DNA from 3 places in the Nitrogeniibacter aestuarii genome. Region 2 is predicted to be linked to each of the others. Evidence: predicted binding sites of a transcription regulator. Region 2 holds the regulator's gene; each other region holds the start of a gene.
What was found. The regulator sigma-54, encoded in region 2, starts transcription at its own class of promoters, with help from an activator protein. The targets are predictions, from matches to a motif close to TGGCACGCTTNCTGCTNA.
Positions count from the first base shown of each region.

Region 1: nifH (nitrogenase iron protein) is a predicted target of sigma-54. The motif match lies at 6,169-6,186, and genes of this name have one in related genera.
Region 3: nirB (nitrite reductase large subunit NirB) is a predicted target of sigma-54. The motif match lies at 4,635-4,652, and genes of this name have one in related genera.

Region 1 is NZ_CP071321.1:4,515,112-4,523,253, forward strand. It holds gene J0W34_RS21035 (AAA domain-containing protein) at 1-2,746, opposite strand, end outside; gene J0W34_RS21040 (M48 family metalloprotease) at 2,743-3,933, opposite strand; gene J0W34_RS21045 (hypothetical protein) at 4,054-4,587, opposite strand; gene J0W34_RS21050 (hypothetical protein) at 4,584-5,033, opposite strand; gene J0W34_RS21055 (NAD(+)--dinitrogen-reductase ADP-D-ribosyltransferase) at 5,225-6,133, opposite strand; gene nifH (nitrogenase iron protein) at 6,248-7,132, shown strand; gene nifD (nitrogenase molybdenum-iron protein alpha chain) at 7,236-8,142, shown strand, end outside.
Region 2 is NZ_CP071321.1:493,892-502,033, forward strand. It holds gene J0W34_RS02290 (class I SAM-dependent methyltransferase) at 1-44, opposite strand, end outside; gene J0W34_RS02295 (pteridine reductase) at 161-913, shown strand; gene ttcA (tRNA 2-thiocytidine(32) synthetase TtcA) at 986-1,891, shown strand; gene J0W34_RS02305 (FHA domain-containing protein) at 1,998-2,867, shown strand; gene J0W34_RS02310 (PsiF family protein) at 2,921-3,154, opposite strand; gene hprK (HPr(Ser) kinase/phosphatase) at 3,278-4,216, opposite strand; gene ptsN (PTS IIA-like nitrogen regulatory protein PtsN) at 4,185-4,670, opposite strand; gene hpf (ribosome hibernation-promoting factor, HPF/YfiA family) at 4,788-5,111, opposite strand; gene J0W34_RS02330 (RNA polymerase factor sigma-54) at 5,126-6,538, opposite strand; gene lptB (LPS export ABC transporter ATP-binding protein) at 6,553-7,275, opposite strand; gene recX (recombination regulator RecX) at 7,262-7,708, opposite strand; gene recA (recombinase RecA) at 7,719-8,142, opposite strand, start outside.
Region 3 is NZ_CP071321.1:3,870,313-3,878,454, forward strand. It holds gene J0W34_RS17890 (TonB-dependent receptor) at 1-586, shown strand, start outside; gene J0W34_RS17895 (hypothetical protein) at 597-1,430, shown strand; gene J0W34_RS17900 (4Fe-4S binding protein) at 1,423-2,475, shown strand; gene J0W34_RS17905 (sulfite exporter TauE/SafE family protein) at 2,472-3,200, shown strand; gene J0W34_RS17910 (BLUF domain-containing protein) at 3,217-3,660, opposite strand; gene J0W34_RS17915 (hypothetical protein) at 3,762-3,950, shown strand; gene J0W34_RS17920 (disulfide bond formation protein B) at 4,025-4,531, shown strand; gene nirB (nitrite reductase large subunit NirB) at 4,786-7,227, shown strand; gene nirD (nitrite reductase small subunit NirD) at 7,248-7,577, shown strand; gene J0W34_RS17935 (NarK family nitrate/nitrite MFS transporter) at 7,703-8,142, shown strand, end outside.

The DNA.
Region 1 (8,142 bases), 660 kb from region 2:
CGGCAAGCTCCTGGCGAAGCGACTGGAGCGCGGCAAAGCCGCTCGAACCACTGTCGAGCACGTCCAGATGCGCCGCCAGACCGGTCTGCACCAGCTGCGCGCTCTCGGTCGCGATGGCGAGCGCCTCGTCAAGGGCATGCTCGGGGCCGATCAGCCCGGCATCGTCGTCGAGCACGGCGCCCAGACGATCGAACTGAGCCTCGATCTGCGTGCACACCGCCTCGATGCGGGCGACGGGGTGCTCGTCCAGCACCACGTCCCGCGCCAGGCGGGCCAGCGGATGCGCGGCGAAACCACGCATGCCGAAACGCTCCTGGACGAAGCGATGGAGACGCTCCGCCAGCGACCGGTGGGCATCCCAGGTGGCGAGGCTGGGCAGCTGTTCACGCTGAAGGGCATCGGCGTGAGGCACCGCGGCGGACACGGCGATACGCCGCAGCAGGGCGCGGACGGTGCCATCGAGCGGCGCCTGCTGGCCCGCGAATGCCGACTCGAAGGCGTCGATGCGTCCCTGATGGGCAGACACCAGATCGACGAGCGCCTGACGGCGTGACTGCAGGGCCTCACTCTGCTCGCGCGCCGAAGTCCATGCTTCATAGCACTGCTTGAGGTCGGCGATGAAGGCTTTCTTGTCGGCCTGCGAGTCGTGAATCAGACAACACAAGGGGTCGAGACCGCTCTGCTTCAGGCGGTGATGCACCACATCGAGCGCGGCGCGCTTCTCGCACACGAACAGCACGCGTTTGCCACGGCCTGCGTAGTCGGCAATCAGGTTGGTGATGGTCTGGGACTTGCCCGTCCCGGGCGGCCCTTGAATGATGAAGCTGCGCCCGCTGCGGGCGAGACTCACGGCCGCGTTCTGGGTGGCGTCCGAGGCCACCACATTCCATTGCTCCATCGGTGGGAGCGGCGGTGGCGAATCGGATTCGATCTCACGCGGATCGACCGAAAACACCCGGTCGAAGGCAGGGTTGTCGGTGGGCTCTTCGATCAGCTGCCGATAGTCCTGGACCAGCGACATCTTGCGGTAGTTGAAGTTGGCCAGGGTCACCTGGGTGAGATCGAGATCCCAGGCGTAGCGATGACCCTCCGATTCCTCAAGAATGAATCCCTCGCGCACCCCCGCTTCGGCCTCGACCATCCGGGGTCGCCGCAGCTGACGGGCGGGCGGCGCGCCGGCTTCGAATCGCTGGGGCAGCGGGCTGGGGCGAACCCGGTGTTCGAACAGCGCCTGACCGAGCGGTCGATAGTCGTCCCGGGCGTAGCTGTAGGGCGGCAGGCCCGCTTCGGCGCCGCGACGCTGGGCGCGACTGGACGCACGCCGCCGCACAAAGCGCTGCATGCGCTGCAGCGCCTTCTGGCGGACCAGCCGGATCGACGCCTTCTCGATACAACGCAGTTCGACGGACGGCTCGGTGCGGCGAATCTGTGCCAGCAGATCGGCATGGATCGAGGCGATGGAGGTCGTGCTCAGGTCCGCCGTCTCGGGCAGATCGATCCCGTAAAGCTGATCCAGGTGATGGCGCAGGACCGGATTGAACTCGGCCTCGGCGCTTTCGCTCTGGATGACGTACTGATCGCGCACCCCCTTGCGCTTGACCAGACTCACCGGCAGCCACAGCAGCGGCGTGAGGATGCGTTCGTCCGGGCTTTCCTTCAGGTTGTGCCAGCGCAGAAACGCCACCACCACGCGCAGATTGCTGAAGCCATACTCGGCGCGGTCCCGACGCGATTCGGAGATCAGGCGATCGAGCGCCGAAGGCAGGTAGGGCTGGTCGTCGAAACGCAGCCAGCGCTGCAGCGAGACCGCATTGCCCGACAGCAGCTCCTTCGCGAAGGGGCCACCCCAGGTGCAGATCTCTTCTGCGCGCACCCGGTCAACCTGCAACATCAGGGGCACGCTGGCAACGGTCAGATTGACGCTGGCCGCGGTGGCCTTGTAATAGAGCAGGCGGTTGCGCCGCGAGATGTCGAAGAGCCGGTCGCGCAGATGCCCGAGCACCGCCGTTCGGCGCGACTCGAGGCCGGTCGTGCCCTCGAGCGCCCGATCAACGTCCACACCGATGGGCTGGTCGCGCCAGGTGCGCAGCCGCGTCGCCAGGCTGGCCACATCGGTGGCCCGGTCGTGGCGGTTGATGTGGGTCATCTCCACGATGACGGCCGCCACCACCGGGTGCAGGCGGGAATTGATCCTGAACAGATCGCGCCTGAGCAGCACGAACCGGCGCAGGTCCTCATCCGAGGCGAAATCAAGCCCGCAGGCAAGCGCGGCCAGCGCCATGCCGAGCAGGAAGACGTCGGTGATTTCGTCGTGATGGCCGAGGCGCATCTCCCAGGAGGCCGGCCCGGGCAGATAGACCGGTCGATCCACGGACTCGGCGGCCTCCGTCTGGATCGCCTGGTCCGACACGTTGCGCTGGCCGCTCTGGTCGGGATCGATGCGCAAGGCGCCGACGATGTTCAAGCCCGAGGCGGTTTGCGGCTGAACGCGCCGGATGGCCTCGATATTCATCGTCGGGGCCTCGCCTTCCGGGCGGCGCAGCGCGAGGGCGCCACTGTCGGCAAAGACCAGATCGAGATCACCCAGCGCCGCGACCCGTCCCTGCGCATGCAAGGCGGCGACCTGCTCGAACAACGGCAGCATCAGGACCAGCACGTCGTCGGTCGACAGGCCAGCGCCGGCCTGCGCTTCGATCAGCGTGCGCAGCGCACCGGTGTTTTCATCCGGCATGATCGGCATGCTCATGCGCTCACCTCATTGGCCAGCTGGCGTTTGTAGCGGTCCAACTGCCGTTTGTTGAATCCGGCATCGCGCTGGAGGTTCACCTGGAGCGCGTCGAAACTGCCCAGCGCCCCGGCCATCCGGCCGGCCCGCAGCAGTCCCGGATCGCGCAGCTCCGGGTCCGCCAGTGCCAGGTCGACCATGAGTGCATTGAGATAGCGATACACGCTGTCGCTCACGAGATCAGGCGTGAAGCTCGCGAGGTCGACGCCTTGCTCATCCTCGCCCCAGTCGGGAAAGAGGCCACGCACCTGCGCCATGACGGCGTCACTCACGCAGCTCGTGTCCGTGAGGTAGTGGGCGAGAAACCCGCGGGTGAGTGTCTGCAGGCGGGCCTGATCCGGCAGATCCAGCTGATCGAGGTCCAGCGCGCCGACGAGCCGCTTGCGCAGCCAGGCCTCCAGGCCCTCGTCGCGCGCCCACCACAGGGCCAGCGCCCGCGAGCGGATGAATGTCTCCGGATGCGAATACCCGGTGCTCGCGCCCTGCTCGGTGGATTCGATCTCCTCGGCCTGGCGCAGGTAGGCCGCCGCGTCCACCGTGCCGATGCCGGTCACCACCTTGACCAGGGTGGTGATCGCAGGCTCGAGCGCACCGGCTGCGATGGCACTACCGCGATCGGCGAAGACCTCGGTATGCAGGCTGTAGCGTCGGTAGGTCTCCCGGTGGCTATCGCTCGAACCCTGTGCCGATATCGCGTCGTGCAGGATGCGGTCGGCGACGAGGAACTGCCCGTCGTCGCGGGACCACAACAGGTGATGCGCCAGTTCATGGCCGAACACCGCCAGCAGTTCTTCGGGTGACAGGCGCTCGAGCAAGGGGCCTTGCAGCACCATGTGGATCTCGCCGGGCACAAAGACCAGCGAGGCGTTCATTTCCAGCCCGGAGGACTGGTACAGTGTGGCCGTCCCCGCCAGACCGAGGCGCTGCATGGCGGTTGCCAGCGCGGCATGCACGTCCCCGTGCGCCTGCGCGTCGATCCGGTAGGTGTCGCGCAACAGCTCTGCGCGCAGGGATTCGAGCTGTTCGGAGCCCAGCGTGCGCTCGCTTGCCCAGCGCCAGACCTCCGGTTCATGGGTGCGCAGATAATCCACCACCCTGGTGTGATAGGTCAGTGGCTCAAGCGCACTGAAATCCGGGCCGCAAGACATGGGGCTCCCTCGATGGAAATCTCCAGCGATTCTACAAGGGCTTGCATGGCAATGCCGTTGCCATGCGCCGGAATCTCATCGGGCATGTGCCGTGGTGCCCAGGGGCCCCGGCACCTGGCCTTACCTGACGGGACGGATCTGCGCGACCGGCGCGAAGTCCATGGTGCGGGTTTTCGCATTCCAGAGGAGCGGACGCCAGCAGAAAGTTGCCTCGGCTCGCGAGACCGCCTTTTTTTGCCCGCACAAGGGCCCCCCGACCATCAACAGTGCCGTTGCCGGCGTGGTGCTTCGATCGATCTGCACGCCGCCATGTCCCGCACTAAAGACGTCGCTCGCCTGACCATCTCCTCGGCTGACAAACACCGTTGCCTGACTGCCGCCCGAACCCGAAAACAGCGACGCGGCCCCCTTGCAGACGAAGCCGCCCTCATTCACCACGAAGTCATCGATCCCGTCATTGGTCAGATCGGCGGTATGGATCAGCTCCGGCGATCGATCAGGCTGAGCACCCACCGCCTGGCACGCGCGGATCATCTCCTGCACCTTGCTCTTCACCTGGAGCGGCAACGGCGGCAGGGCCGAGGACTGCGTTTGGGCAGTCGCGGGAACGACGAAGAATGCAGTCATGAGGAGCGAGCGGGATAGCGAGATCATGGAGACCCTTGGCAATTGAGGTTGTGGTCGGTACGGCTCAACCAGAAAGCAAGAATGGCGGCCGTCGTGATGGCAACGAGCAGCTCCAGCCGTGGCAGGTGACCGAACACCGCCGCCTGCAGGACCGAGCCGACAGCGCCGGCTGCACAGACAAGGCCGATCAACCGGGGGCGCGCCTGACCGAGCCGTCCTCGCAGGTAGCGGTGGCAGAGACCGGCAGCAGTGGCTGGCAGCAGGCCCACGGGATACGCGAACATCAGGATCAGCGCGATGGCGCCGCCGAATTCGCCCCAACGGTCATGGCCAAACTGGTTGTCCGGGTCGTGGATGAGGTCGGGCAGCACGATGAACAGGATGAAGCCGACCGTCATCAGCAGCGCTCCGAACAGGGGGCCGCCGAGGATGTACCAGCGCAGGATGCGGCGACGGGGGCGGTTCGATGTCATAGGCGTGAAGACTATGCCAACAGCATTCTCTGGTCAATCACAAGGTGTGATACCACTGCGTGAGACGGATCACGGCGCTTTCGGCTGCGGATTGCACGCCCCGATGTCCGCACCCTGCCCCCGGTGCAGGGCTGAACACCCGATACCGATGGCAGCACAACCGATGGCGCCTGACCGGTGCGGGACGCCACTCACGTGGACAGATTGACCTCCACAACGCCGCCGATCACGAGAAACTCACCCTCGCCCTGCAGCCGGTCGGGCATCAGTCCGTAGTGGTAGAGGATCTTCTCCATGGGGATGTCGGCGCACAGGATGTAGTCGCCGAACTCGCCAGCGCGGTCGCGGCTGGCGGTGAAGGAGCTGAGGTTGTTGAGCAGGATGATCGGGTTACCGTGCTCGGTCTCGCCCAGAACCTCGTGGTCGCCGATGCGATTGACCCCCCGGTAGAGCGTGATGTGGCGCACCGCCCGGTGGCGGACCGTCAGTTCATATTGGCACCAGGTGTAGAGCAGATCGAGCTGGGCTTCGAGGGCGTTGGTGCCGTAGAGACCGCGGCTGCGGTCTTCCTGATAGCGATACCAGGCCGGCGATGAGGGGTCACGCAGCGATTCCCCGTGAAAACGCGGCACCAGCCCGAACCGGGATTCCACCCAGGCCTTGAGCACCGCCCCCTCGCGGTTGTCCGAATTGAAACTCCAGCCGCGGATGAGCCGCTCCCAGTTGGCGCGGGCGCGCTTCTTCTGTCTGGCCCCGCCGGTGTAGCCGGCCGCTTCGAGTTCTTCCAGACAGAAACGCACCGTCAGGTAGTCCCGAAACACGTCCACACGTGCCGCCACATCGGGCTGGGCCTCCAGACGGCGGAACAGGTCGCGATGCAGCTCGCGAATGCCGTCGATGTGGATCGGGGTCGGGTAGCGCTGGAAGGTGATGCCGCCGAGGATGACCGCCGGCAGGTTGCAGCGATTGATGGGCAGGCGTGCGTAGGCGGGCAGGGTGGATGCGTCAGCCGTCGGGGATTTGTCGTTACCCCGACAAGTCGTGGGGTTATTGTCGCATGTCGCCGACGCAACAGCCTTGTCGGTCCGATCAGAATCCATTGTGTTTACAAACCCTTAGAGGCTGCCAGCCGGCCTGGCACGCGTTGTGCAGAGGAAGAGGCGCGACTCTCAACAATCCTCGCAAACCGACTGACAGATTAAGGAGATTACACCATGGCTAAATTGCGTCAATGTGCCATCTACGGTAAGGGCGGTATCGGCAAGTCCACCACCACCCAGAACCTCGTGGCTGCGCTGGCCGAATCCGGCAAGAAGGTGATGATCGTGGGCTGCGACCCCAAGGCCGACTCGACCCGACTCATCCTCCACTCCAAGGCTCAAACCACCGTGATGCACCTGGCTGCTGAAGCCGGTTCGGTGGAAGACCTCGAACTCGAAGACGTGCTCTCCGTCGGTTTCGGCGGCACCAAGTGCGTTGAGTCCGGTGGTCCGGAGCCTGGCGTGGGCTGCGCCGGCCGCGGCGTCATCACCGCCATCAACTTCCTGGAAGAAGAAGGCGCCTACGACGAAGACCTGGACTTCGTGTTCTACGACGTGCTCGGCGACGTGGTGTGTGGTGGTTTCGCCATGCCCATCCGCGAGAACAAGGCTCAGGAAATCTACATCGTCTGCTCCGGCGAGATGATGGCCATGTATGCGGCCAACAACATCTCCAAGGGCATCGTGAAGTACGCCAACTCCGGTGGCGTGCGTCTGGCCGGCCTGATCTGCAACAGCCGCAACACCGACCGCGAAGACGAACTGATCATGGCTCTGGCCGAGCGCCTGGGCACCACCATGATCCACTTCGTGCCGCGTGACAACGCTGTGCAGCACGCCGAGATCCGCCGCATGACGGTCATCGAGTATGACCCGAAGCACAAGCAGGCCGACGAGTACCGTGCGCTTGCCCGCAAGATCGACCAGAACACCAACTTCGTCATCCCGACCCCGATCGAGATGGAAGAGCTCGAAGAGCTGCTGATGGAGTTCGGCATCATGGAAGCGGAAGACGAGTCCATCGTCGGCAAGACCGCTGAAGAGCTGGCCGCTGGCTGATTGCCCCCGCCTGACGGGGCATGACGCCCCGTCGGGTTCAGATTGAAGTCACGTTTTTTTGATGTCTTGCGCGGATTGGCGCAGATGTCGAAGGAGAAATGAAATGGCTGTACTGACCCGTGACGAAACCGAAGCCCTCATCGCCGAGGTGCTCGAGGTTTATCCCGAAAAAGCCAAGAAGGACCGCAAGAAGCACCTGGCGGTCAACGATCACGAAGTTGAGCAATCCAAGAAGTGCATTACGTCCAACCGCAAGTCGCTGCCGGGCGTGATGACCATCCGCGGCTGTGCCTATGCCGGTTCCAAGGGTGTGGTGTGGGGTCCGATCAAGGACATGATCCACATCTCCCACGGCCCCGTCGGTTGCGGTCAGTACTCCCGCGCCGGTCGTCGTAACTACTACGTCGGCACTACCGGCGTCGATACCTTCGGCACGATGAACTTCACCTCCGACTTCCAGGAGAAGGACATCGTCTTCGGCGGCGACAAGAAACTCGCCAAGCTGATCGAAGAGATCGAACTGCTGTTCCCGCTGCACAAGGGTATCTCCGTGCAGTCCGAGTGCCCGATCGGTCTGATCGGTGACGACATCGAAGCCGTCTCCAAGAAGGCTTCCGCCACCATCGACAAGCCGGTTGTGCCGGTGCGCTGCGAAGGCTTCCGCGGAGTGTCGCAGTCCCTCGGCCACCACATCGCCAACGATGCCATCCGTGACTGGGTGCTCGACAAGCGTGATGGTCAGGACTATGACTCCACCCCCTACGACGTGGCCATCATCGGCGACTACAACATCGGTGGCGATGCCTGGGCCTCCCGTATCCTCCTCGAGGAAATGGGCCTGCGCGTGGTTGCCCAGTGGTCCGGCGACGGCACCATCGCTGAAATGATGAACACGCCGAAAGTGAAGCTGAACCTGCTGCACTGCTACCGCTCGATGAACTACATCAGCCGCCACATGGAAGAGAAGTACGGCATTCCCTACATGGAATACAACTTCTTCGGCCCGACCA
Region 2 (8,142 bases):
TCACTTTGCGCGCGGGCGTCGATAGAGGGTTCGGGCAGTTTCATGAGCGGCAGGGCTGAAGGCGGAAGGGCGAGTCTACCGCCCCTGCTGCGTATTGTCGCGGGGCCCGGGTGGCGTCTGCTTGTGATACAAAACCGGTTGATGAGAACAGGAGGCGGTGATGGCGAGCGAAACGGCTCAGGGTAAAGTCGTGCTGGTGACCGGAGGCGCCCGGCGGGTCGGGGCCTGTATCGCCCGGGCCTTGCACCACGCAGGCGCCCGGCTCGCCTTGCACTGCCGCCATTCGGTGGTCGAGGCGCAGGCACTGGCCAACGAATTCAACGCGATGCGCCCCGACTCAGCGGCCGTGTTTCAGGCCGACCTGCTCGATGTGTCGGCGATGCCGGGTTTGATCAGTCGCGTCGCTGCCCACTATGGTCGCCTCGACGCCCTGGTGAACAACGCCTCCAGCTTCTTCCCCACACCTGTCGGCAAGACCGATCTGGCCGCCTGGGACGACCTGATGGGATCCAATCTGAGAGCCCCCTATTTCCTCATGCAGGCCGCCAGCGATGCCTTGGCCGAATCGGGTGGCGCGGTGGTCAATATCGTGGATATCCACGCGGAACGACCGTTGCCGGGCTATCCGGTCTACAGTGCGGCCAAGGCCGGTCTGCTGGGCCTGACCCGCGCCATGGCCATCGAGCTCTCACCCCGGGTCCGTGTCAACGGGGTAGCCCCGGGGGCCGTGATGTGGCCCGAGGATGATCAGTTTCCCGGTGCCGAACGGGTCGCCATCATCGATCACACCTTGCTCAAACGTGCCGGCCGCCCCGACGATATCGCCGGTGCGGTTCGTTTTCTGCTGCTCGATGCGCCCTATGTGACCGGACAGATCCTTGCCGTGGACGGGGGAAGAAGCGCCCACCTGTGAGAAAAATCAGGCATTTGCCCTGTTTTGTGTCCGGTATAATGGCGCGTTGTTTGTTCGTTTGAGGTTCGCATCATCGAAGCCGTGCAGCCCGTCACCGAGGGCCGATTCTCCAACACCTTTCTGCGACTGAAGAAAAAGCTTGAGCGCGCAGTAGGTACCGCCATCACCGATTTCAACATGATTGAAGACGGCGATACGGTCATGGTGTGCATCTCCGGTGGCAAGGACTCGTATTCGTTGCTGTCCATTCTGCTGGCCTTGCGCGAACGGGCGCCGGTCAACTTCCGCCTGATCGCAATGAACCTCGATCAGAAACAACCGGGATTCCCCGACGATGTGCTGCCCGCCTACTTCGAATCGATTGGCGTTGAGTACCGCATTGTGACGGAAGACACCTATTCGATCGTCAAGGAAAAAATACCAGAGGGGAAAACCACCTGTTCGTTATGCTCCCGACTGCGGCGCGGCATCATATACCGCACTGCAAAGGATCTGGGCGCGACCAAGATTGCGCTCGGCCATCACCGGGATGACATGATCGAAACCCTTTTCCTCAACATGTTTTTTGGCGGGCGCATCAAGGCCATGCCGCCCAAGCTGGTGAGCGACGACGGCGAGCATGTGGTCATTCGTCCGCTGGCCTACTGTGCCGAAGCCGAGATCGAGCGCTTCGCGCGCGGTATGCAGTACCCCATCATTCCCTGCAATCTCTGTGGATCGCAGGAAAATGCCCAGCGCCGTCAGATCAAACTGATGTTGCGCGACTGGGCCGAGAAATTTCCCGGGCGGATCGAGTCGATCAGCACGGCGATGCAGCATGTGATCCCGTCGCATCTGGCGGACAAGTCCCTCTTCGATTTTGTCGGCTTGACCCGAAATGACGAAGTTGCCGAGGGCGATACGGTGTTCGACCCACCCGAGCTGCCATCACCAACGCTGGCGCAGCCGATTCAGTTGCACGTCACCCGGGAGTCCTGATGCATCAAGTTCACCCAGCCTTTCGAGCCTTCAGCACCGTGTGCGCGCATTCGGCGGCGCGCACGGGTTTCAGGCCGGAGAAAGGCGCTGTTAAGCGTGATCTTTCATGACAGAACAACGTAACGTGTGCGTGATGTACGCCGAACTCGTCGGTGGGGAGCGTCTGGCTGCCCTGCTGAGCGAGACCGAAGCCGGACACGCGGTCGAGCGCAGCATGAACCGCATCGAGCGGGTGGTCGAAGGCCAAGGCGGTGTGCTGCTACGCCGGGCCAGTGATGAAATCTGCGTTGCATTCGAACGCTGTGACGGCGCGATCATCTCGGCCAACGAAATGGTCGAACGGGTCGCCAGTCTGCCGCCCGTGCGCGGGGTTCGCCTCGGGATCCGCATCGGCATGCACTACGGTGCCATGGAAGAGGAAACGCCCCCGGCGGGTGAAGCATTGGCGGTCGCCATGCGTCTGGCCGGCATGGCGCAGTCGGGGCAGGCGCTCATCAGTGGTGCGACGGTCCTGTTGCTCACGGCCGGTACGCGCCAGTACATCCGTGAGGGCAAGGAACACGGCCTGAGTGTCGAAGGCTTCGAATGGCCGGTCTATGCGCTGGCGGGTCGTGCCGGGATGGCGACATCCATTCCCCCGGCAGCGCGCGTATCCCAGCGTCTGCGCGTGCGACACCAGGACGACACGCACATGGTCGAGGAGCTGCGGCCGATTCTGCTGATGGGGCGCGAGATGGGGAATGATATCGTGGTGATCGATCCGCGAACCTCTCGTCAGCACGCCCGCATCGAGCGGCGGCGCGACGGGTTCTTCCTGGTGGATCAAAGCACCAACGGCACCTTCGTGGCAAACGAGGGCGGCGGCGAGCAGTGTATTCGCAGCGGCGAGGTCATGCTGGCCGGTCAGGGCCGGATTGGCTGTGGTTTTTCGGCCAATGAGACCGAGAAAGATCTGGTGTTCTACGAAATCATCTGATGCGTGAACGGACTAATGAATGACTGAGGGCGCCTGCGGGCGCCCTCAGTCATTCAAGAAGCCTTTTTTGGTTCGTTGCTCACGGCAGCTTCGGGTTCTGAAGCCGGTTTTTCGTGTTTGCCCGACAGGCAGGTTTTCATGAATGCACGACGTTCATCACCCTTCAGGGCTTGTTCCTTGGCGGTCTTGTTGCAGTTGCGCATGCGTTCATGCTGCGGATTTGCCATGACGGCGGAGGTAGGGGCGAGGGCGACCACAAGGGCCAGCAGGTGAGCGATCTTGCGCATGGAAATCTCCTGAGGTTTCGACTTGAAGAGATTCCGAGCTTAGATGATTGAAGCGTAAATGCCATGTAGATATGACATTGTTGTTACGTGAGCTGTGCGCTTGACGAAGGCCGTGCCAGTTGTTCAATCGGGATTGTCCGACAGCAGCAGGGCGCGCTGACGGGCAATGAATTCCTGAGTGGTATCGATGCCGCGCAGTTGAAGAATGGTGGTGCGTACGGCGGCCTCAAGCAGCACGGCGATGTTACGCCCGGCCGCCACGGGAATCACCATTTTCGGTACTGCGACACCGAGAATTTCCATGGTGTCCTGCTCGATGGGCAGGCGGGTTGGATCGCCTTCGCCCGGCTGGCGCCGTTGCAGGTAGATCACGAGTTTGAGCCGCATTTTCCGACGACATGCCGTTTCGCCAAAGATGGTGCGGATGTTAAGAATGCCGATCCCGCGAACCTCCAGGTAGTTCTTGAGCAGTTCGGGGCAACGCCCTTCGAGCACGGTTGGCGCGATCCGTGAGAACTCGACCATGTCATCGGCAACCAGTCCGTGGCCGCGCGAGATGAGCTCCAGCGCCAGTTCGGATTTGCCGGCGCCCGAGTCGCCCGTGATGAAGACGCCAAGGCCGAGCACGTCCATGAACACGCCATGGAGGGCCGTACGTTCTGCCATTTCGCGAGACAGATAGAGTCGCAGTTGATCCACGACACTGGCCGCCGGCTGCGGTGAGCGGAAGAGGGCCACGTCAGCCGCCGCACATTTGCGCTCGAAGGTCGCTGGCACCTCGCAGCCGTCAGCCACGATCATGGCTGGCGGGCGGGCCGACAGAATTTCCTCGACATAGCGGGCAAGGCGATTCGCGGTCTGGCGACGTGCCCAGGCAATTTCGGCCATGCCGACGATCTGGAGTCGCTCGGGGTGAATCAGATTCAGGTGCCCGACGAGATCGGCGGGCCAGACGCGTTCTTCGGAGACCGACAGCGTCCGGTCGAGCGTGCCGCAGATGTGCGTCAGCTCAAGGCGTTCGCCAACTCGCTCAAAGAGGCGGCTGACGCTGGTCTGGCGCATGGGCACCCCATGTGGTGAACAGGGCGTGTACGGCAGCCGCATCCGACGCATGATGGACGCGATCGCGGAATTCGCTGTCGCTGAACAGCTGCGCGAGCTCTGACAGCAACTGAAGGTGTTGCTCGGTGGCCTGTTCGGGCACCAGCAGCACGAACAGAAGATCCACGGGTTTGCCGTCAGGGGCGTCGAAGGGAATCGGTGTGCTCAGACGGATGACCGCTCCGGTCGCCTCTTTGAGGCCCTTGATTCGACCATGCGGGATGGCGACGCCCTGACCCAGTCCGGTAGAGCCGAGCCGTTCGCGTGCGAAGAGGCTGTCGAAGACCGTACTGCGGCCAATGTCCTGATTGTTTTCGAAAATCAGGCCTGCCTGTTCGAAGACGCGCTTCTTGCTGCTGGCTTCGAGGTCAACGAGGACGTTATCGGAGGAAAGGAGGGAGGCAATGAGGTTCATGGAGACTTCTTGCGACCCCTTGGGGTCGAGACCGCCCGGCCGGGGCGGGACGGGTTAATTGAGCGGATTGGCCCGCATTATAAACCCTTGTCCCCGGTCAGGCGGCGAGGGAATCGATCACGATTCGATGCTTTGGTGCTTGAGCGCTTCGTTGCTGTGCCCCTGGACCTTCTGCTTGTACTTGAGGACCTGACGATCGAGCTTGTCGGTCATGGCGTCGATGGCAGCGTACATGTCTTCGTTTTCGCTTTCGGCGAACAGATCCTTGCCACGCACATGCAGGGTCACTTCAGCTTTCTGGACCAGCTTCTCGACCGACAGGATGACATTCACGCTGGTGACGTTGTCGAAGTGTCGGATCACACGATCCAGCTTGGATTCCACATACTCGCGGATGGCGGGCGTGACTTCCACATGGTGTCCGGTGATATTGAGGTTCATGATCGCTCCTGTAGTCAGATCGTCTTGCGTTTGCTGACCGGCGGGATGTTGAGGGACTCACGGTATTTGGCAACCGTGCGTCGGGCCACCACCATGCCCTGCTGGCCAAGTAAATCTGCGATTTTGGAATCGGATAAGGGTTTTTTACGGTCTTCAGCCTCCACAAGTTGACGAATTAACGCGCGGATGGCGGTCGACGAGGCAGCGCCACCGGTATCGGTCGCAACATGGCTGCCAAAGAAATACTTGAACTCCAGTACGCCGCGGGGCGTGGACATGTACTTTTGCGTGGTGACGCGTGAAATCGTCGACTCGTGCAACTCCAGTTCCTCTGCGATCTCGCGCAGCGTCAAGGGGCGCATCGCCACCTCTCCATAATCGAAGAACTGGCGCTGTTGGTCAACGATGGACTGCGCGACGCGCAAAATGGTGTCGAAGCGCTGCTGCACGTTCTTGATCAGCCATTTGGCCTCCTGCAGCTGGCCGCCCAGATCGCCGTTGTTGCCGCGATTCTGCTGGAGCAATTGCGCATACAGGGCATTGACCTTGAGCTTGGGCATGGCCTCGGGGTTGAGCGCGGCCGTCCACCGGCCGCGGACCTTGCGCACGACCACGTCCGGGATGACGTAACGCGTGTCGTTGAGGGCAAACTCGGCGCACGGACGCGGGCTGAGGCTGCAGATGAGGTGGTGCGCCTCCCGCAGGCTGTCTTCCGAGCATTGCAGGTTACGGCGGAGGCGGACAAAGTCGCGCTGGGCCAGCAATTCGAGGTGCTCGACAACGATGCGCATGGCCAGATCACGGGTGGGTGACTCGGGCAGCGAGCGCAGCTGGAGTGCCAGACATTCGGACGGGCTGCGTGCGCCGACGCCCGGGGGGTCGAGGTGCTGCAGGTGGTGCAGGGCAATCTGCAGGTCTTCGATCTCGACTTCGTTCTCCGGATCGAACATCTCCAGAATGTCGTCGAGTGATTGCGTCAGGTAGCCATCGTCGTCGAGAGCTTCCATGAGCAGGCGGACCAGCGACCGGTCGCGGTCGCTCATCGGGGTCAGTGCAATCTGTTGGTCGAGGTGTTCCCGCAGCGATACCTGGGCGGCGTGGAAGGACTGAAAGTCGCTGTCGTCGTCATCGTCCCGGTTGCTGCTGCTGCCCGAACTGGAGCTGGCCCAGTCGGACATCGCGTCGAGCACTTCGTTGCTCTGGGACTCGGTGCTCTCGCTTTCGTTGCGCTCGCCTTCGCCATCGCCCTCACTGCCGCTTTCGGGGCCGGGGCCCTCTTCACGCTCAAGCAGCGGGTTGTCGAGCAGTGCCTTCTCGATTTCCTGATTCAACTCGATCGTCGACAGCTGGAGCAGTTTGATGGACTGCTGCAGTTGTGGCGTCAGCGTGAGGTGCTGCGAGAGTTTGAGTTGAAGTGTGGGTTTCATGGGGAATCGCGCTGTCAGAGTCTGAAATGTTCGCCGAGATAGACCTGACGTACCTGGTCATTTTGCACGATATCGGATGGTGTGCCACTGGCAAGCACTTCACCCGAGTTGATGATGAATGCGCGCTCGCAGATGCCGAGGGTTTCGCGCACGTTGTGATCGGTGATCAACACACCGATGCCACGGTCCTTCAGGAAGCGAATGATCTTCTGGATATCGAGCACCGCGATGGGGTCAACGCCGGCAAACGGCTCGTCGAGCAGGATCAGCCGTGGCGACGTGGCCAGGGCCCGCGCGATCTCGCATCGGCGCCGCTCACCCCCGGAAAGCGAGATGGCCGTGCTGTCGCGCAGGTGGGCAATCCCGAGTTCTTCGAGCAGTTCTTCGAGCTTTTCATGCTGGGCTGTCCTGGGCAGGCCCTGAAGCTCCAGCACCGCAAGGATGTTCTCCTCGACCGTGAGCTTGCGAAATACGCTCATTTCCTGAGGCAGGTAAGACAGGCCAAGCTTCGCGCGCGCATGGATGGGCAGATGGGTCACGTCGGCTTCGTCGAGGGTGATCTGTCCGCCGTCGGCGGCGACAAGCCCCACGATCATGTAGAAACACGTGGTCTTGCCCGCGCCGTTGGGGCCGAGCAAACCCACCACTTCACCGCTGCCGACCTCGAACGAGACGTCGTGCACCACGGTGCGTGACTTGTACTTCTTCTGTAGTCCGGTGACCCTAAGCAGGCTCATCGTCGCGATCTTTCAGAATCTTGTGTATCACGTCGGCAGCAAAGCCCCGGCCCTGCAAAAAGCGGGCTTGCTTCGCCCATTCACGGGCGTCGACCGGCTGCCGGCCAAATTTCTTTTCCCACACTTCACGGGCGCGCACGGCGTCGTCCGAGTCGGTGGCCTCTTCAAGAGCGGCGTCGATCAAATGGTCGGGCACGCCCTTCTGTTTCAATTCAAGACGCAATCGCCGGTTGCCCATCCGGGTCTGGCGGCTGCGAACATAACTTTCAGCAAATCGCGCATCGGAGAGCAGATCCAGCGACTCCAGGCGGTCGAGCAGTGCGTCGAGCTCATCCCGGTTGCCTTCGCTGCCCAGTTTGCGCGCCAGTTCGGCCCGGCTGTGCTCGCGCCCCGAGAGCAGTCTCAGGGCGCGGGCCTTCAGGGCGTCTGCCATAGGCTCGGGCTCAGGCCTCGGTCGATTCAACCGGTTCGGCAGCGGCCTCGATGGCGGCCATGGCCGACAGGTTGAAGGTGGCGCGAACCTTGTTTTCGATTTCACGCGCGATGGCCGGGTTGGCCTTCAGGTACTCGCGCGTGTTGTCCTTGCCCTGACCGATCTTTGTGCCGTTGTACGAATACCAGGCGCCGGCCTTGTCCACGATCTTGGCCTCAACGCCCAGATCGATGATTTCGCCCTCGCGGGAGATACCTTCACCGTACAGGATGTCGAAGTTGGCCTGCTTGAACGGAGGAGCCACCTTGTTCTTGACGACCTTGCAGCGGGTTTCGGAACCGACCACCTCGTCGCCCTTCTTGATGGTGCCGGTACGGCGGATGTCGATACGCACGGACGAGTAGAACTTCAGTGCATTTCCGCCGGTGGTGGTC
Region 3 (8,142 bases), 1.3 Mb from region 2:
CCGCCACCGGGACTGGAGCTTCGACGCCAGCGTCTATCACACCACGGTGCGTGACGAAATCGTCCAGATCAACACCGGCGGGGTCACCGAATACGCCAACGCCGGGCGGACAGACAAGAAAGGCATGGAGCTGTCGGGCAGCGTCAACCTGGGCCACGGCGTCTCGCTTGGCGGTTTCTACGCCTGGTCGGACTACACCTATGACGCGTTCAGCGAGCCGCTGCGTGTGGGCTTCACCACGGTCAACGAGGACCGCGCCGGCAAGCGACTGCCCTTCATCCCCCGTCATCAGTACGGCGCCCACATGGCCTGGACCACCGGCGCCTGGAAGCTCCGCCTGGCCGGACTGAGCTGGGGCGAATACTGGATGGACAACGCCAACACGCAGAAATACCAGGGCTGGGACTGGGTGCTGAACCTCTCGGCGAGCTATCAGCAGGGCCCCCATGTCATGTCCGTCAACGTGGGCAATCTCACCGACAAGCGCTACGCCGTGGAGGCCAAAAAGGACACCAGCGGCAACCTGAGCTACACCGCGGCGGCGCCGCGCTCCGTGATGCTCACCTACCGATATGACTTCAACTGAGGCAGATCACATGAGATCGATCCTGATGATGATCACCGTGCTCGCCATGAGCCCCCATGCACTGGCTCAGCATCGCCACGACGGTGGCGCTTCGGGCGCAGGCGCCGACGCCACCTCCTGGACCACCGTCCCGCGCCTGCAGCCGGCCGGTGGCGGTCGTGGCGAGATGCGCCTCGCCCTGGCCGGCATCGATGCCCCCGAACTGGTCATCTACGCGCCCGGTGGCGCACCGGAGACCCGGGTGCGGCATGTGCCGGTCGAGGCGGGTCGCGCCCGTATCTCGCCGGCCGCGCCGATGACCGGCAACTACCACTGGGTTCAGGGCCGCGAGGTACGCCCGGGCATGTTCCACGTGGCCAGCACGGCGGTGTACTTTTCCAACCCCGGCCCGGCGCCCACGGCCCTGCTGGCCGAGCCCAGAAGCGAGCTGGAGATCGTGCCGACCCCGTTGCCGCGCGAGCATTCACGGTATCGCGAGGGGGAGCGCTGGCCGTTCCTGGTGCGCTGGCAAGGACAAGCGCTCGCCGCCCAGAAGCTCGTTCTGGAGACGGCCAACGGCAGCCGGACCGAGGCTCTGAGCGACGCCGATGGCCGCGCCGTGTTCGTCTTTCCGCTCGATTTCGACCCTGCGCAGCGCCCGGGCGGCCACGACCGGACGAGCGCGCCCTTCGTGCTGTGGACCGAGCACCGGAGCGACGGCGTGCACTACCTGAGTTCATTCACCAGCCAGTATTCGCCAGCCCCCGAACGCACCCGCAGCCTCGCCTGGGGTGCCGGCTTCGGCCTGTTCGGCATGGCACTCGCCGTGCCGCTGTTGTTTCGCCGGGAGCACCGCCATGACTGATGCCACATCCCATCGCCCGACCCTTGGCCGGATCCGTCTCGGTGTCCAGCTGTTCATGTTCGTTCTCACCGTCTGGGGCGCCAGTGTCGTGGGGCATTACGCGGCCGACAAGATTTCCGACGCGCTGCCCGCGCTGTCCTGCGCCTACGACATGGAGAACGGCAGCTACTGCGTGCTGATTCCCCTCCAGCACCAGATGCATCACCGGGTCGGTCAGGCCCTGGTCAGCGCTCAACAGGTGGGCCTCAAGATCCTGCTGCCGCTGGCCATGACCCTGCTGAGCTTCCTGGTCTTCTTTTTCATTCTCGGCAAGGCGTTCTGCGCCTGGGTCTGTCCCCTGGGAACGCTGCAGGAGCTGATACAGCGTGTGGGGCGGCGCTTCGGCCTGCCACTGCATGCGCTGAACAAGACCGGCACCCATCGGGTTCGCCCCGTCAAATGGCTGATCCTGCTGGGCCTGGTGCTGGCCCTGCCCCTGCTCACCGGGCTGGGGGTGACGCCGCACGAATTCGGCAATCCCTACTGCGACGTGTGCCCCGCCCGCATCGCCACCACCCTGCTCAGCGGCAACACCGAGCAGCTCTCGATCAACGCCGCCAGCCCCCTGAGCTTTGCCATCGGCGCCCTGGGCAACACCCTGTTCGGTTTCGTTGCCGTGAGCGCTCTGGCCATCCGCCAGCCCTTCTGCCGCATGTGCCCCATGCTGGCCCTCAACGGCGCCTTTCGCCACCTGTCCCTGACGCGACTGGTCAAGCGCCCGCACGACAAGTGCACCCGGTGCGGCATCTGTACCCAGGCGTGCCCCATGGATATCCACAAAATCCAGTCTCAATCGGGGCGCGCGGCCTTTCATGAAGACTGCACCCTGTGCGGTCGATGCGCCGAATACTGCCCCGACGACGATGTGATTGCGCTCAAGTTCGGCCCCTGGCGCCTGTTCCGCTCAAGCCGTGCCTACTACAAGCGCCGCGTCAAAGGCGAATCGCCCCAGGGGGACGTCAAGCCGCTCAAGCGCCTGCCCCGCCCCGCGCCGGAGCGGCCGTGAGCCCGGACGTTCTGGCCGCCTGGGTGGCACCTGACGGCCGGATCGGGCTGGCCGGCGCCCTGCTGCTGGGGCTGTCCATGGGCCTGACGGCGTGCACGGTCACGTGCCTGCCCTTCATGGGCACCTGGGCGCTCGGTCGTGCCGGCAGCCGTCGGGAGACCTGGCGCCATACCGCCGCCTTCATTCTCGGGCGTGTCATGGCCTATGCCGCGCTAGGGGCGGTGGCCGGTCAGATGGGGCAATGGTTGCTGACGGCGCCGCAGGGCCGTCCGGGGATGCTGGCCCTCGGCGTGGCCAGCACGCTGGCGGGTCTGTGGTTGATGGCCTCGGGCGCGCCCACCGGCCCGACAGCGCCGGCATCCGGCGACACGCGGCCGGTCACTTATCATCCGGCGCGTGCCGGCGCCGTGTCCACGTGCACCCGCCATCGCCTCAGCGCCACACCGCCGCTGCTCATGGGCGCCGCCATGAGCCTGACGCCGTGCGCGCCGCTGGGGTGGCTGATCGGGGTGTGCGCCAGCTCGGGCAGCCTGGCGCAGGGGTTGGGTCACGGGCTGGCCTTCGGCATCGGCGCCGGGGTAACACCGCTGATCCTGCTGGTGCCGGCCTTCGGCCTGCTGGGGCGGCGAATGGTGGATGATCGTGCCTGGCTGGGGTTCTGGCTGCGCCTGGCCGCTGGCGGCGTGCTGATCTTTCTGGGCACCCAGCGGCTGTTCTCGGCGTAGCGCGTCGGCGCGATGCTCAGGCGTGCCCGGGGCGACGCAGCATGTCGTCCCGCAAGGCCACCATGAAACGATGTGCCGTGGCACGGCGATCCGCCAACGCAGCCGTGTCTTTCGACGGGTCGAGAAACGGCGAAAACGCCACCAGCTGATTGGGGTCGATCGCCTCGGGCGGCACGAAGGCCATGGCCCAGGTCGCAAACTCGCGCACCGCAATCTTCGACTCGTAAAGCAGGTGATTCTGGCTGTTGCGCGGGTCGCGAACGATGTCCTCGTACAAGGCGCCGACACGAGGTTCGTCCCCTTCGAGCACCTGCATGAAGGTCTCGCCGTGATAGACCAGCAAGCCGGTGATGCCTTCGCGCTTGTTTCGCCGACGCGAAACCTCGAGCAAGGCCAGCAGATCGTCTGCCGCCATGGCCCGGGTGGCGCGGCTGATATACACCAGTTGAATCAGTTCCATGGTTCGCCCTGCCTGTCCAGCCATCGACCAACGGCACCGACAGCGCGACCCATCGTCGCAGCGCCGGCCTGAAACGCTGCTTTCAGTCTAGATTCTCGGAGATGCTCTCCCCAAGTACTGTGCGCATCGTCCTGCTGTGCGCCACGATCACCGTCATCGTCGTCTTCGCGCCCTGGCTGGCTGCGCAGACCGACCCTGCCGAGCCCGGCCTGTTCAACCAGCTGTGCACTTCGCTGGGGATCATCGACGCGCCGCCCGAGCCCGCGCCACCCGCTCATATGCATCACTGAGGCCAGTCAAAGCAACACGGTCGAAAAACACCTGCTGCTAGAATCGAGCCTTCCCGTTTCCGCTTCTGTCCATCATGCTGCTCGACCTGCTCCGCCGTCCCCGCCTGCCCTTTGCGGTCCTCACCGTTGTGGTTTTCGGCCTCCTGGGTTACGGCCTCTATCTTCAGCATGTGGTCGGGCTCGTGCCCTGCCCCATGTGCATCATGCAGCGTTACGCCTTTGTCGTGGTCGGTCTGCTGGGCGCACTGGCGGCGGCCCACGGTAGCCGTGGGACAGGTCGCAAGGTCTGGGGTGCCCTGATCGGCGGTGTCGCCGTGGCCGGCATCGGCGTGGCCGCACGCCAGAGCTGGATTCAGCGCTTCCCGCCCGAAATTCCCGAATGCGGTCCGGGGCTGGAATACCTGATGGAGAGTTTTCCGCTGACCGAACTGCTGCCGATGATTTTCCAGGGCGAAGGGGAATGCACGGCCATCGACTGGAGCTTTCTCGGTCTGTCGATCGCCAACTGGTCCTTCGTGTGCTTTGCAGCGGTGATCATTTTCTCGCTGTGCATCATTTTTGGGCGCACGCACCAGAAGTAATCAATGCGCACCAAAGGTGCATCTTGCACCACGGCAGTGCAAAAAACCGCTGCCCTCATCTGTTCTACCCCTCAAAAGCCCCGAAAATCGGGGCTTTTTTACGTGGCACACCGCTTGCTAAGAGTTTCACCGTGCAGCGCACAAACGCGCTGGTCTGAAATTGAAAGGCATCAGGCACCCGGTTAACGGCGATCGGCTGCGATTCGAAATCACGAATGGTTTCGAGTGCCAACTTCACATGCAAGGATTGAACGATGAGCAAGCTGAAGCTGGTGATGGTCGGGAACGGGATGGCCGGTGTGCGCACCCTGGAAGAACTGATCAAGATCGCCCCCGGGATGTACGACATCACGGTGTTCGGGGCCGAACCGCACCCCAACTACAACCGCATCCTGCTCTCGCCGGTGCTGGCGGGCGAAATGACCATCCAGGACATCATTCTGAATGACCTGGACTGGTACAAGGACAACGATATCGATCTGCGCCTGAACAACAAGGTGGTCAAGATCGATCGCAAGGGCCGCAAGGTGGTGGCCGAGAACGGTGACGAGGTTGAATACGACCGCCTGCTGCTGGCCACCGGCTCGAACCCCTTCATGCTGCCGATCCCCGGCGCCGACCTGCCGGGCGTGATCGCCTATCGCGACATCGCCGACACCGACGCCATGATCGACGCGGCCGCCAACCACAAGCACGCTGTCGTGATCGGTGCCGGCCTGCTGGGTCTGGAAGCGGCCAACGGCCTGGCCCTGCGCGGCATGGACGTGACCGTGGTGCACATCTCCGACTGGATCATGGAGCGCCAGCTCGATGAAGTGGCCGCGAAGATGCTGCAGAAGTCGCTCGAAGAGAAGGGCCTCAAGTTCAAGCTGCCTGCCTTCACCGCCGAGTTGCAGAAGGGCGAGGACGGGCGCGTTTCCAAGGTGGTCTTCAAGGACGGCTCGTCCATCCCGGCCGACCTGGTGGTGATGGCCGCCGGTATCCGCCCGAACACCGCGCTGGCCGAATCGGCCGGCATCCACTGCGATCGCGGCATCGTGGTGAACGATACGCTGCAGACCTACGACCCGCGCGTGTATGCCGTGGGTGAGTGCGCCAACCACCGCGGCATCGCCTACGGTCTGGTGGCGCCACTGTTCGAGCAGGCCAAGGTGTGTGCGAACCACCTGGCCATGTACGGCATCGGCCGCTATGAAGGCTCGGTCACCTCCACCAAGCTCAAGGTCACCGGCATCGACGTGTTCTCTGCCGGCAATTTCAGCGGCGGCGAAGGCACCGAAGACATCGTGCTGCACGATCCGGGTGCGGGCGTGTACAAGCGCGTGGTGCTCAAGGACGACAAGCTGGTCGGCGCCGTGATGTACGGCGACACCAAGGACGGCGCCTGGTACTTCCAGATGCTCAAGGACGAGCAGGACATCTCCGAGTTGCGCGACCACTTGCTGTTCGGCAACAGCCACCTGGGCGACGCCGGCCACAAGGGCCAGAACTCGGCCTCCGCCATGCCCGACGAAGCCGAAGTGTGCGGCTGCAACGGTGTGTGCAAGGGCGACATCGTCAAGGCCATCAAGGCCAACGGCCTCTTTTCGCTCGACGAGGTGCGCAAGCACACCAAGGCCTCCAGTTCCTGCGGCTCCTGCACCGGACTGGTTGAGCAGATCCTGGCCTCCACCATTGGCGGCGCCTACACCCCGGCCGATTCCAACAACAAGGCGGTATGCGGCTGTACCGACTATTCGCACGGCGAAGTGCGTGCTGCCATCCGCGAGAACAAGCTGCTGTCCGCCCAGGCCGCCATGGACTTCATGCAGTGGAAGACCCCCAACGGCTGTTCGTCCTGCCGTCCGGCGCTCAACTACTACGTGATCTCCACCTGGCCCCATGAAGGCACGGACGATCCGCAGAGCCGCTTCATCAACGAGCGCGCCCACGCCAACATCCAGAAGGACGGCACCTACTCGGTGGTGCCCCGCATGCTCGGCGGCCTGACCACGCCGGACGAACTGCGCGCCATCGCCGATGCGGCCGACAAGTACCAGGTGCCGACCGTGAAGGTCACCGGCGGTCAGCGCATCGACCTGCTGGGCGTGAAGAAAGCCGATCTGCCGCTGATCTGGCACGACCTCAACAAGGCCGGCATGGTCTCCGGCCACGCCTATGGCAAGTCCATCCGCACGGTCAAAACCTGCGTCGGCGCCGAGCACTGCCGCTTCGGCACCCAGAAGTCCATGGAAATGGGCGTCAAGCTCGAGAAGATGCTGTTCGGCATGTGGAGCCCCCACAAGGTCAAGCTGGCCGTGTCCGGCTGCCCGCGCAACTGTGCCGAGGCCGGCATCAAGGACGTGGGCGTGATCGGCGTCGATTCCGGCTACGAGCTGTATGTGGCCGGCAACGGCGGCATCAAGACGGAAGTGGCGCAGTTCTTCTGCAAGGCCAAGACCGATGAAGAGGTGAAGGAAATCTCAGGCGCCTTCCTGCAGCTGTACCGCGAAGAGGGTTACTACCTGGAGCGCACCGTGCATTACGTGGAGCGCGTGGGCCTCGACTACGTGAAGTCGAAGGTGCTCGAGGATGCCGAGAACCGCAAGGCCCTGTACGAGCGCCTGCTGTTCGCCCTTCAGGGCTACAACGACCCGTGGGCCGACCGTGCCGAGAAGCCCGAGCTGCGCGCCGCGTTTGAAGATTTCGCCGTCTGATTGCCAAGGAATTGAAGACCATGAGTACCACCATCGACAACGCCACCTGGCACCAGATCTGCGCGCTGACCGACATTCCCGTGCTCGGCTCGCGCGTGGTCAGGACCGAGGCCCACGGCGACATCGCGATCTTCCGCAACCGCGAGGATGAAGTGTTTGCCATGCATGACAAGTGCCCGCACAAGGGCGGGCCGCTGTCCCAGGGCATCGTCTCCGGTCGCACCGTGATCTGCCCGCTGCACAACTGGAAGATCCAGATGGAAAACGGCGAAGCCGTGGCGCCGGACGTGGGTTGCACCAAACCGTTTGCCGTCAAGATCGAAGACGGCAACGTGCTGCTGCAAACCTAAGACCACACACAAGCCCCACCACAAGACCACAGCTGGCGCCGCCGACGCGGTGCCGGCAGGGGCTTCGTACGCCTGAGCAAGACGCTGAGGCAGAGAGCAAATCTTTTATATTCAAGAGGTTCCCCATGAGCCAGGAAAAATTCAATCTCCTGTCCTTTACCGGCAAGATGAAAATCCTCCACCTGTCGTGGATGGTCTTTTTCATCACCTTCTTCGTGTGGTTCAACCACGCGCCGCTGCTCGGTGCCATCGCCGCGTCCCTCGGGCTTGAGAAAGCCCAGGTCAAGACGCTGCTGATCCTCAACGTGGCGCTGACGATTCCCGCGCGGATCCTCATCGGCATGCTCACCGACAAATACGGCCCGCGCATCACCTATGCGGCGTTGCTGTTCGTCTCGAGCATCCCGTGTTTCATGTTCGCCATGGCCGACGACTTCGCCCAGGCCGCCATCGCCCGTTTCATGATGGGTTTCATCGGCGCCGGCTTCGTGGTCGGTATCCGCATGGTGAGCGAGTGGTTCCCGGCCAATGAGCTGGGCACCGCTGAGGGCATCTACGGCGGCTG